One region of the Azorhizobium sp. AG788 genome, then DNA from elsewhere that is predicted to be linked to it. Evidence: riboswitches for the same ligand, from Rfam matches in the RefSeq annotation. Region 1 holds a riboswitch; the other holds the start of a gene.

Region 1 (5,131 bases):
GCTCGGCGGCTTCAGCCGCTGGGTCGGCAGCATGGTGATGGGATCATGCGGCGCCAGCAGCGGCGCGAGGAGCGCCATGGCGGCGATCAGCACAAGGCAGATGGCGGCGATGGTCGGCGCGAAGCGCAGCCGCGACAGGTTCGGCAGATAGCGCGGCCGGCTGACGGGCAGGGCGCCCGCATCACTGGGAGAGGAGGCGGCCATCAGTAGCGGATCCTCGGGTCCAGCAGGGAATAAGAGAGATCGACCATCAGGTTGATGAACACATAGATGCCGGAGGTGAGAAGGATCAGCCCCTGTATGACCGGATAGTCGCGGGCCAGAACCGCATCGACAATGAGCCGTCCGAGGCCGGGAATGTTGAACACGCTCTCGGTCACCACCACGCCCGAGATGAGCAGGGCAAAGCCGGTGCCGATGACGGTGAGGATGGGCACGGCGCTGTTGCGCAAAGCGTGGCGGAACAGGACGATGCGTTCACCCACCCCCTTCGCGCGGGCGGTCCGGATGTAGTCTTCCCCCAGCACGTCCAGCAGGCTCGCCCGCGTCATGCGGGCGATCAGCGCCACATAGATGGAGGCGAGCGTGAAGGCGGGCAGGGTGGCGCGCTGGGCGAAGGGGCCGATGCCGTTGGCGATCGTGCTGAAGCCCTGAACCGGGAACCAGCGCAGGTTGATGGCGAACACCTGGATCAGCACATAGCCGATGACGAAGACCGGCACGGAGAAGCCAAGCACGCATAGCGCCATCACGAGATTGTCGATGAGCGTGCCGTGCTTCCAGGCCGCCAGCACTCCCATGGGCACGGCGATGAGGATCGAAAGCACCATGGTGACGAGCGCGAGGTTGAGCGTCGGCCCGAGGCGCTGGCCGATCAGCGTCGTCACCGGCGTCTTGGAGATGAGCGAGGTGCCGAGATCGCCATGCGCGAGCTGGCTGATCCAGGTGAGGAACTGGACGGGTATGGGCTTGTCGAGCCCGAGGCTGGTGCGGATGGCCTCCAGCTGTGCCGGTGTCGCCGTGTCGCCGGCGATGATGGCGGCGGGGTCGCCGGGCGTGAGGCGCAGCAGCAGGAAGACGAACAGCGCGACCACGCCCATGACGGGGATGGCGGCGAGCACGCGCCGGAGAACATAAGCGAGCATGGATCGCCCTCGCTGGGAAACGGGGCTGCGCCCGGCCGGTGCGGGCCGGGCGCAGCGGCGTCAGTTGGCTTTCTTGATGTTCCAGAACAGCGGCGCCGGTCCCTGGATCAGCCCGGAAAGCGAGGTGCGGTAGAGGGCCGGAATGTAGTAGCTGCCGAGCGGCACATAAGCGGCATCGTCATAGGCGCGCTGCTGGATCTTCGCGGCGAGCGCCTTCTGCTCGTCGAGCGTCTTGGCCCCCGCGAACTCGTCGCGCATCTTGATGATTTCCGGATCGTCCAGCCAGCCGAAGAAGCCGCCCTTCTTGCCACGCGTGTTGAGCATGGGGTTGACGAGGGGCGTCCAGACTTCGGCGCCGATCCAGTTGGTGAAGAACAGGCTCCATCCGCCTTCGGCCAGCGGGGCCTGGCTGGCGCGTCGGGTCACCAGGGTCTGCCAGTCCATGGGCTGGAGCGTGACCTTGAAGCCAGCATTGCGCAGGGCCTGAGCCGCCACCACCGGCTGGGGAGCGACCGTGATGACGTCGGTGGGCTGGAGGATGACGACGGGGGTGCCGTCATAGCCCGCCTCCTTCAGCAGCGCCTGCGCGGCCTTGATGTCGCCCGTGGCGAAGGTCTTGGGAGCGCCCGCATCGGTGGAGAGCGGGACGCCGCAGCCATACATGGACGGGCAGGCCGCGAAATATTCGGGATTGCCGATGAGGGCGGCGAGCACGTCGTTCTGCCCGAGCGCCAGCATAGCGGCGCGGCGGATCTTCACATTGTCGAAGGGCGGATAAAGGACGTTCATCTGCCCCATGGTCTGGGTATTGAGGGGCGTCCAGCGGAATTTCTTGATGTCCGGGTTGGCTTCCGCGAGCGGCAGGAGGTCCACCGGCGGGGCCTCCATATAATCGATCTCGCCATTGTTGATGGCGTTCAGCGCCGTCTGCGCGTCGGGCATGTTCACCCATTCTACGCGGTCCACATAGGCGACCTTGCCGCCGGCGGTCCAGCTCGGGGGCTCCTTGCGGGGCACGTATTTGTCGAACTTCTCGTAGACCACTTTCACGCCGGGCTGGAACTCCGCCTTCACGAACTTGAAGGGGCCGGAGCCGATCTGGTCGGTGATGCTCTCGCTGGCGGGGGTCTCCGCGATGCGCTTCGGCATCATGAAGGGCACGACCGACGAGGGCTTGGCCAGCATCTCGAGCGTCGGGCCGAAGGGCTTCTTGAGCTTCAGAACAATGGTCTTGGCATCGGCGGCGGTGAGGCTCTCGGCGTAGTCCATGAGCATCTGGCCGCCGGTATCGCGCTGCGCCCAGCGCTTCAGGGAGGCGACGCAATCCTCGGCGGTCACCGGCGTGCCGTCGTGCCACAGCAGGCCGTCGCGCAGGGTGAGCGTGTAGGTCAGGCCGTCGTCGGAGACCTTGTACTCCGCCATCTGCGGCTGCGGCTTGTAATTGGCATCCATGGACAGCAGCGTGTCATAGATCATGTAGCCGTGATTGCGGGTGATGTGCGCGGTGGTGATGATCGGGTCCAGCACGCGCAGGCCCGAGTGCATCACCGCCCGGATGGTGGTGCCGGCCGCGTGGGCGGCGGGGGCGAGGGAGGACAGGCCAAGGGCAAGCACGGACGCCATGGTGAGCGTCTTCAGGGCCTTGCGCCGCGGGCCGGACACCTCGGTCTTGAACCAATTCATGCAACAGTCCCCTCGGATCGGAATGGTCGGATGGTCAGGAAGGTGAGAGCGCCGGTCTTGTGTCTTGTCTGGCCTCTTGCCGTGCGACGTGTGCCCGCCACGGGGCGGCGCGGTGGCCGGCCCGTGCGATAAAGGTCGCCCCGTCCGTTCTGGGCCTGAGAGATTCACCGCTCACGCGGCTTGCTCCTTCGGCGGACCGGCAGGGCCGGTCACTCTCCGGACGTCTTCTGGCAGGCACCGGTCCTTCTACCTGAGAGTTTCCGGGGCGGTTGCTCCTTCGGTGCCGGATCGATCCGGTCTCTCCCGGTGCTGCCATTCACGTGAAGGAGCCTAGCGCTCTCAACGAAATGCACAATAACTACGCGTGGTGAAAAAATAGCCGGTATACCGCAGGCCGACCGCTCCCCCGCCCAATGCGCAGGCAAACGGGCATCCTGCCATCATTCGGTGTGGTTGGGTGGGGCGCAATTTGAAGATGTTTTGCCGTTCAAATGCGAGGCGAGCGAGGGCTTCACCGGTGCGACATTTCCGGCGCGGCGGCCGGTCGTTTGTTGGGATAGGCCGATGAGGGGATGCCTCCCCTTTGGGCGGGAGCGGGGCGTGGGGAAGCCGTCACGCCAGCGTCATCACGCCGCGCGCGACCACATAGATGCCGACCATCGCGACGATCAGGGCGAACAACCGCGACAACTGCCCCTTGCGCCCCGCAAGATGGCGCGCCAACCGCTGTCCAAGGAGGCCGCCGATGACGCCTCCGCCGATGAACACAGCCACCATTCGCCAGTCGATGAAGCCTGAAACGGCGTAGCTCACCGCCGTCGTCACGCCGAAGGCGGTGACGGCCACCAGAGAAGAGCCGATGGCGAAGATGAGCGGCATGCGCGTCGCTGCCAAAAGGCCGGGCACCACGAGGAAGCCGCCACCGATGCCGAAAAAGCCTGAGAGAGTCCCGACCGCGATGCCCATGCCGACCAGACGGGGCAACAACACGGGGGCGGACGTGCTCGATAACCGCACGGCAGGATCTTCACCGGCGCCGGTGCGGCGGAACATGGCCAGTGCAATGGCGATCATCAGGGCGCCGAAAAGCAGGAGAAGTTTCTGTCCATCCATCGCCTTGCCGAGCGTGGAGCCGAAGGTCGCGCCGAGAACGCCAGCGAACGTGAAGACAATGGCACATGGCCATTTCACGTGCCCCGCCCTTGCGTGCCCGGCAAGATTCGCAGCCGCACTGACGGCCACCGCCACCGCGCTTGTCCCGATGGCGAGGTGGGGGGAGGAGACGCCGACGAGATAGACCAGAAGGGGGACTGCCAGCACGGAGCCGCCGCCCCCGATGAGACCGAGAACCAGCCCGACGAGGGTCCCCGAAAAGAGCGTCAGGCCATCGGTGAGGAGGGAGGCGGGCACGGCGGGCTCCAGCCGGAACGGAGAAAAGCCGCCCCGATCGCGCAGGGGCTACACGGATCGGCGCAGTGGGGTCACAGGCCGTTGATCGGCACCTTGAGGAACCGCTTTCCCGTCTCGTCGGGCGGGGGTAGTTCGCCGGCGCGGATGTTTACCTGGATGGAGGGGATGATGAGGCGCGGCATGTCGAGGGTTGCGTCGCGGGCTGTGCGCATGGCGACGAACTCCTCTTCGCTCACCCCGTCGCGCACGTGGATGTTGTGCGCCCGTTCATCGGCCACCGTGGTCTCCCAGCGGATGTCGCGGCCGTTGGGGCCGTAGTCGTGACACATGAACAGGCGGGTCTCGGGCGGCAGGGCCAAAACGCGCTTGATCGAACGGTAGAGCACGTGCGCGTCGCCGCCCGGAAAGTCGGCCCGCGCCGTGCCGCCGTCAGGCATGAACAGCGTGTCGCCGACAAAGGCGGCATCGCCGATCACGTGGGTCATGCAGGCGGGCGTATGGCCGGGCGTGTGCATGGCGAAGGCCGTCATGCTGCCGATCCGGTAGGTATCGCCGTCCTTGAACAGCCGGTCGAACTGGCTGCCGTCGCGCTGGAATTCCGTGCCTTCGTTGAAGATCTTGCCGAAGGTCTCCTGAACGATGGTGATGTTTTCACCGATACCCATCTGTCCGCCGAGGGTCCGCTGGATATAGGGCGCGGCGGAAAGATGATCGGCATGCGCGTGGGTCTCGATGAGCCATTCCAGCCGAAGTCCGTGGTCCTGGATGAACGCGATGATCGCGTCTGCGGACTGGAAGGCGATGCGGCCGGCCGCGTAATCGATGTCCATGACGCTGTCGATGACGGCACAGGCGTTCGACTGCGGGTCCTTCACCACATAGCTCACCGTGTT
Region 2 (5,131 bases), on a different contig from region 1:
TGGGCTTCAGATCGACGATGTTGCCGAACACGTCGGGGCTCTGCACCACGACGCAGGAGGTCTCGCCGTCGATGGCGGAGAGGATGTCCTTGCCGCCCTGCGGGACGGGCGAGAGGGCGACCACCGCATCGTCCGCATAGCGCGAGAGCGTGGCGATGGTCTCGCGATAGTGCGGGTGCACGTTGCCGGCCACCACGGCCTTGCGGCGCTTGGTGACGCGGTGGGCCATCAGCACCGCCTCCGCGGCGGCGGTGGAGCCGTCATACATGGAGGCGTTTGCCACCTCCATGCCGGTGAGCTCGCCCACCTGGGTCTGGAACTCGAACAGATACTGCAGCGTGCCCTGCGCGATTTCCGGCTGGTACGGCGTGTAGGAGGTGAGGAATTCCGAGCGCTGGATCAGATGATCCACGGTCGCCGGCACATGGTGGCGATAGGCGCCCGCGCCGACGAAGAAAGGCACGGAGCCCGCCGGCACGTTCTGCGCGGAGAGCGCGCCGAGCGTGCGCTCGACGGAAAGCTCGGTCTTGTGCGCCGGCAGGTCAGCGAGAGCGGGGTTGAGTTTCGCGGCCGGGATGTCGGCGAAGAGGGCATCGACGGAGGGGGCGCCGATGCGCGCCAGCATCTCCGTGCGGTCCTCCGGGGTGAGGGGCAGATAGCGCATGGATGTCTCGGGTTCGGGGGCCTTAGGCCATAGGAAAACTAGGAACGAGAACCACTTCACCGCGCAGCGAATTGGCGATGTAGCATTCCTCGTGGGCGCGGTGGTGGAGCGCCTCCACCTCCTCGGCGGTGGGGGTTTTGTCGCCGCTGAACGCCACAGCGGGGTTCAGCGTGATGCGGGCGAGATAGAGCTTGCCCTTGTCGTTCGGTGCCATCTCGCCGACGGCGGCGTCGGTGTAGCTGTCCACCCGCAATCCCGCCCGGCGGGCGAAGTCGAGGAAGAACAGCATGTGGCAGCTCGAAAGCGCGCCGACCACGGCCTCCTCGGGGTCCAGCGCATCCTCCCGCGAGAGGGGCACACGGACGGAGGCGGGGGAGGAGGATCCCGGCACTTCCAGCCCGTCGAAGATCAGGCGGTGGGCGCGGCTGTAGCGGCCGTCGGTGAAGACGGCGTCGCCCCGCTCCCAGCGCACCGTCGCGGTATAGACGTGGGCCATGGATCCTCTCCCGGTCTCAGAGGGTGTCGAGATAGGCCTTGTAGTCGTCGGCGCTCATAAGCGCGTCGAACTGGGCGGTGTCGGAGAGCTTGAGCTTCAGGAACCAGCCCTTGCCTTCCGGGTCCTCGTTCACGGTCGCCGGGGTGGCCTCAAGGTCGCTGTTGACCTCCACCACCTCGCCGGAGACGGGGGCATAGACCTCGCTCGCCGCCTTCACGCTCTCCACCACGGCGGCTTCCTTGCCCTGCGCGATGGCCTTGCCGATCTCGGGCAATTCCACGAACACCACGTCGCCGAGCTGCTCCTGGGCGTAGTTCGAGATGCCGACCACGGCCACGTCGCCTTCGAGGCGGACGTATTCATGATCCTTGGAATAACGGGTGGTCATTGGTCAGGCCCCTTTGGCTGCGGAAGTCTTGCGAACGTAGCGCTGCGGCACGAACGGCGTTGTGACGACGGTGGCGGCAAGCGGCTTGCCGCGAACGATGACGTCGAGCTTGGTGCCCGGCGTGGAAAGGGCGGTGGGCACATAGCCAAGGGCCATGGGCGCGCCGAGCGTCGGCCCGAAGCCGCCGGAGGTGACGCGGCCGACGATGGTGCCGTCCTTGGTGGCGATCTCGGCGCCCTCGCGGGCCGGGGCGCGGCCCTCGAAGGAAAGGCCCACGCGCAGGCGCGCCGGGCCGTCCTTCAGCTCGCGCTGGATGCGCTCCGCACCGGGGAAGCCCCCCTCCTCGCGGCGGCGCTTCTGGATGGACCAGACAAGCGCGCCTTCCACCGGTGAGGTGGTGGTGTCGATGTCGTGGCCATAGAGGCAGAGACCGGCTTCGAGGCGCAGGCTGTCGCGGGCGCCAAGGCCGATGGGCTTCACTGCCGGCTCGGCCAGAAGCTTGGTCCAGAGCGTTTCGGCATCGGCATTGGCGACGGAAATCTCATAGCCGTCCTCGCCGGTATAGCCGGAGCGGGAGATGGCGATGGGCAGGCCGTCATAGGTGGTGACGAGCACGGTCATGAAGGCCATGTCGGCGGCGCCGGGGGCATGGCGGGCCATCACCTCCACGGCCTTTGGCCCCTGCAGGGCGAGCAGCGCGCGGTCCTCATGGGTCACGAGGGTGACGCCGGCGGGCAGGCGGGCGGCGATATGGGCGTAATCGGCGGTCTTGCAGGCGGCGTTCACCACCAGCAGCAGCGTGCCGTCCTGCGCCGGGTCGGCGGGGCGGGCGACCATCAGGTCGTCGAGAATGCCGCCGTCCTCCGCGAGCAGCTGCGAATAGCGCTGCTGGCCGGGCTTGAGGTTCAGGATGTCGGCGGGGACGAGCGCTTCCAGCGCGGCGGCGGTGGTGGCGTGGTCGGGGCCGATGAGGGCGGCCTGGCCCATGTGGGACACGTCGAACAGGCCGGCGTTCTCGCGCGTCCAGTTGTGCTCGGTGAGAATCCCCGTGGGATACTGGACCGGCATGTCGTAGCCCGCGAAGGGCACGAGCTTGGCTCCCAGCGCCGCGTGGGCGGCGTGGAACGGGGTCTTCAGCAAAGGGGACGTATCGTCGGCATGCGACATGAAGCGGTTCCGCGAAAGGCGCCAGAAAATGCGGACATGACTGTCCGCGCGGCGCCCCCTCTGTCGCAGGAACCTGAGAGATTCACCGGAACCCCGTCACGCGGAAGGGCCGGCTTACTCCTTCGGTGAGTCGCTTGATCCATGCAGCCGGAAGCGAGGCGCAAAACGCCAAACGCTCCGGACCAGCATCGCATCCGCGACTGCTTTCCAGAGGCTCGTCACCCTGCGGCCCTTTGTGCCTGAGCGGTTCCGGGGCGGTTGCGCCTTCGGCGCCGGATCCTGCCTTTCGACAGCTTCCGGTCTCTCCCGCAGGGATCATCCGAACGGCGGTGGTTGCCCACCGCCGCGCTTCTTATAGGCGATCCGGGATCGCGGTTCAATTCACCGTCGCGCTCATTGCGCGGGCGGCGGACCGAAAGTGCTCGGCGAAGGGCCGACGGCGCCGCCCGAGGACGAGCCGGAGAAGGTGGGCGGCGGGCCGAAGGTGTCGCTGGCCGGCGCGCTGCCGGTCGAGGCGCCGCCGCTGGAGCGCGAGGTGCTGGAACTGCTGCTCGCCGCCGGGGCACTCGCGGCCGGGGTGCTGGGCGCGCTGCTCGTGGCGGCGGGGCGCGGCGTGCGCGGCCGGGCCGGGGCGGCGGGCTTGGCCTCGCCCTTCGAGTCGAAGCCCACATAGACGATGTAGCGCTCGAGATCATCGCCCTTGGGCAGCGGGAAGGTGATGCCTTCCTCCACCACGGCGAAGCCGGCCTGGCTCTCGTTGGGCAGGATCTGCACCGGCACCACGAAGAACTTGCTGGTGATGGTGACCGGGTTGGGCCCCTCCTGCACCAGCGCCACGCGGATCGGCACGGTGAAGGCGCCGGGCGTGCCCTTGTCGCCGAGGATGACGCGGCCCTCGATGCCGACGCGGATGTTCATCTGTCCGGCGGTCACCTTGCACTCGCGGGCGAGCGTGCCGAAGGTGCCCTGCGCGCGCAGACCGCCGCCGGCGGCGGGCACCTGCCAGGTGGAGGCGCCGGAGCGCACCGTCACCGGCGGGCAGGTCACTTCCGTGCCGTCGCCGGCACCGCTCGCCACCGTGGTGCCGGATGCGGTGACGGGCGCGGAGGCCGCGGCGCCGTCCACGGTGGTGCCGGGCGCGCCGAACGTGCCCTGCGAATTGAAGCCCGCGCAGCCCGCCAGCGAGAGAGCCAGGGCGGTCCCGGCCAGAATGCGGGTCGGCAGGGCGGCGTGGAACGCCAGACGCATGTCACCTTCCTCCAGATGGCGGGGGTTGGCGCGCAGCACGCGCCGTCCCCTCGTCAGAGCGCCTGGGGCGTGCGGAACGCTCCATGGACGCATGCTCCAGCCCGTCGAAATGCCCGCTCAAGAGGCGGGCAGCGGACCAAACCGGGCCAAATCTCTAACAAAATGTAAATGAGAGCGTGCAGGCCGACGAGGCCCGGCATGCGAATGCGCCGCGCTTCCTGCTTTTATGGTTAGCGCGGGCGGCAATGAGGCGCCCGCGCCCGGCCCCGGTCAGCCTCAGCCGCCGAGGCCCACGGGGCGGCCCACCACCACGGTCAGGGTGGACTTGGCGCCCGCCAGGCGCTGGGCCACGCGCTTGAGATCGGCCAGCGTCACCGCCTCGATGAGCGCGTTGCGGCGGTCGATATAATCGATGCCGAGCTTGTCGATCTGGATCTGGAGCAACTGGCCGGCGACCTTGGAGGAGGTGTCGAAGCGCAGGGCATAGCTGCCGGTGAGGTAGGACTTGGCCTCGTCCAGCTCGGTCTGGGTGGGGCCTTCATCCAGCATCTTGCGGAACTCGTCGGCGATGATCCTGATGGATTCCGCCGCGCGCTCGTTCTTGGTCGCCGTGCCGGCGAACCACAGGCCCACGTGCTCCAGCGCCACCTGATAGGAATAGACGGAATAGGCAAGGCCGCGCGCCTCGCGCACTTCCTTGAACAGGCGCGAGGAGAAGGCGCTGCCGCCGAGGATGTGGTTCAGCACGTAAGCGGGAATGAAGTCGGGGTCCTGCCGGTCGAGGCCGTCGGTGCCAATCATCACCACCGACTGAGAGACGTCGAGCGGCACCACGTCCACCGTGCCGAGGCCCTTGGGCTTCACGTCCGCCACCGGCACGAGGGTCGGCTGCGCGGGCAGGGTGCCGAACACGCGGTCGAGCTGCTGGCCGAGTTCCTCGGGCGTGATGTCGCCCACCACGGCCACCTTCAGATTGCCGCGGGCAAGGGTTTTCTTGGCGAAGCCCACGAGATCGTCGCGGGTGATGGCGGGGACGCTCTGGAGTGAACCGTCGACCGGGCGGCCATAGGGATGGTTCGGGAAGGCGGTGGCGAACCAGCGTTCGCTGGCGATGGCGTTCGGCTCCGTGGAGCGGCGGCGCAAGGCGGCGAGCTGCGCAGTGCGGATC

The links. Region 1 has a riboswitch for glycine ahead of DFO45_RS04895 (ABC transporter substrate-binding protein). Riboswitches for the same ligand answer to the same signal wherever they lie in the genome.
Region 2: another riboswitch for glycine. It lies ahead of gcvT (glycine cleavage system aminomethyltransferase GcvT); the one in region 1 lies ahead of DFO45_RS04895 (ABC transporter substrate-binding protein).

Annotation. Positions count from the first base shown of each region.
Region 1 covers NZ_SOBM01000002.1:192,734-197,864, forward strand. The annotation lists gene DFO45_RS04885 (ABC transporter permease) at 1-204, opposite strand, end outside; gene DFO45_RS04890 (ABC transporter permease) at 204-1,145, opposite strand; gene DFO45_RS04895 (ABC transporter substrate-binding protein) at 1,206-2,828, opposite strand; glycine riboswitch at 3,057-3,144, opposite strand; gene DFO45_RS04900 (sulfite exporter TauE/SafE family protein) at 3,441-4,238, opposite strand; gene DFO45_RS04905 (MBL fold metallo-hydrolase) at 4,310-5,131, opposite strand, start outside.
Region 2 covers NZ_SOBM01000009.1:53,921-59,051, reverse strand. The annotation lists gene gcvPA (aminomethyl-transferring glycine dehydrogenase subunit GcvPA) at 1-664, opposite strand, end outside; gene DFO45_RS21560 (OsmC family protein) at 687-1,160, opposite strand; gene gcvH (glycine cleavage system protein GcvH) at 1,177-1,548, opposite strand; gene gcvT (glycine cleavage system aminomethyltransferase GcvT) at 1,552-2,715, opposite strand; glycine riboswitch at 2,932-3,034, opposite strand; gene DFO45_RS21545 (hypothetical protein) at 3,109-4,002, opposite strand; gene DFO45_RS21540 (pitrilysin family protein) at 4,240-5,131, opposite strand, start outside.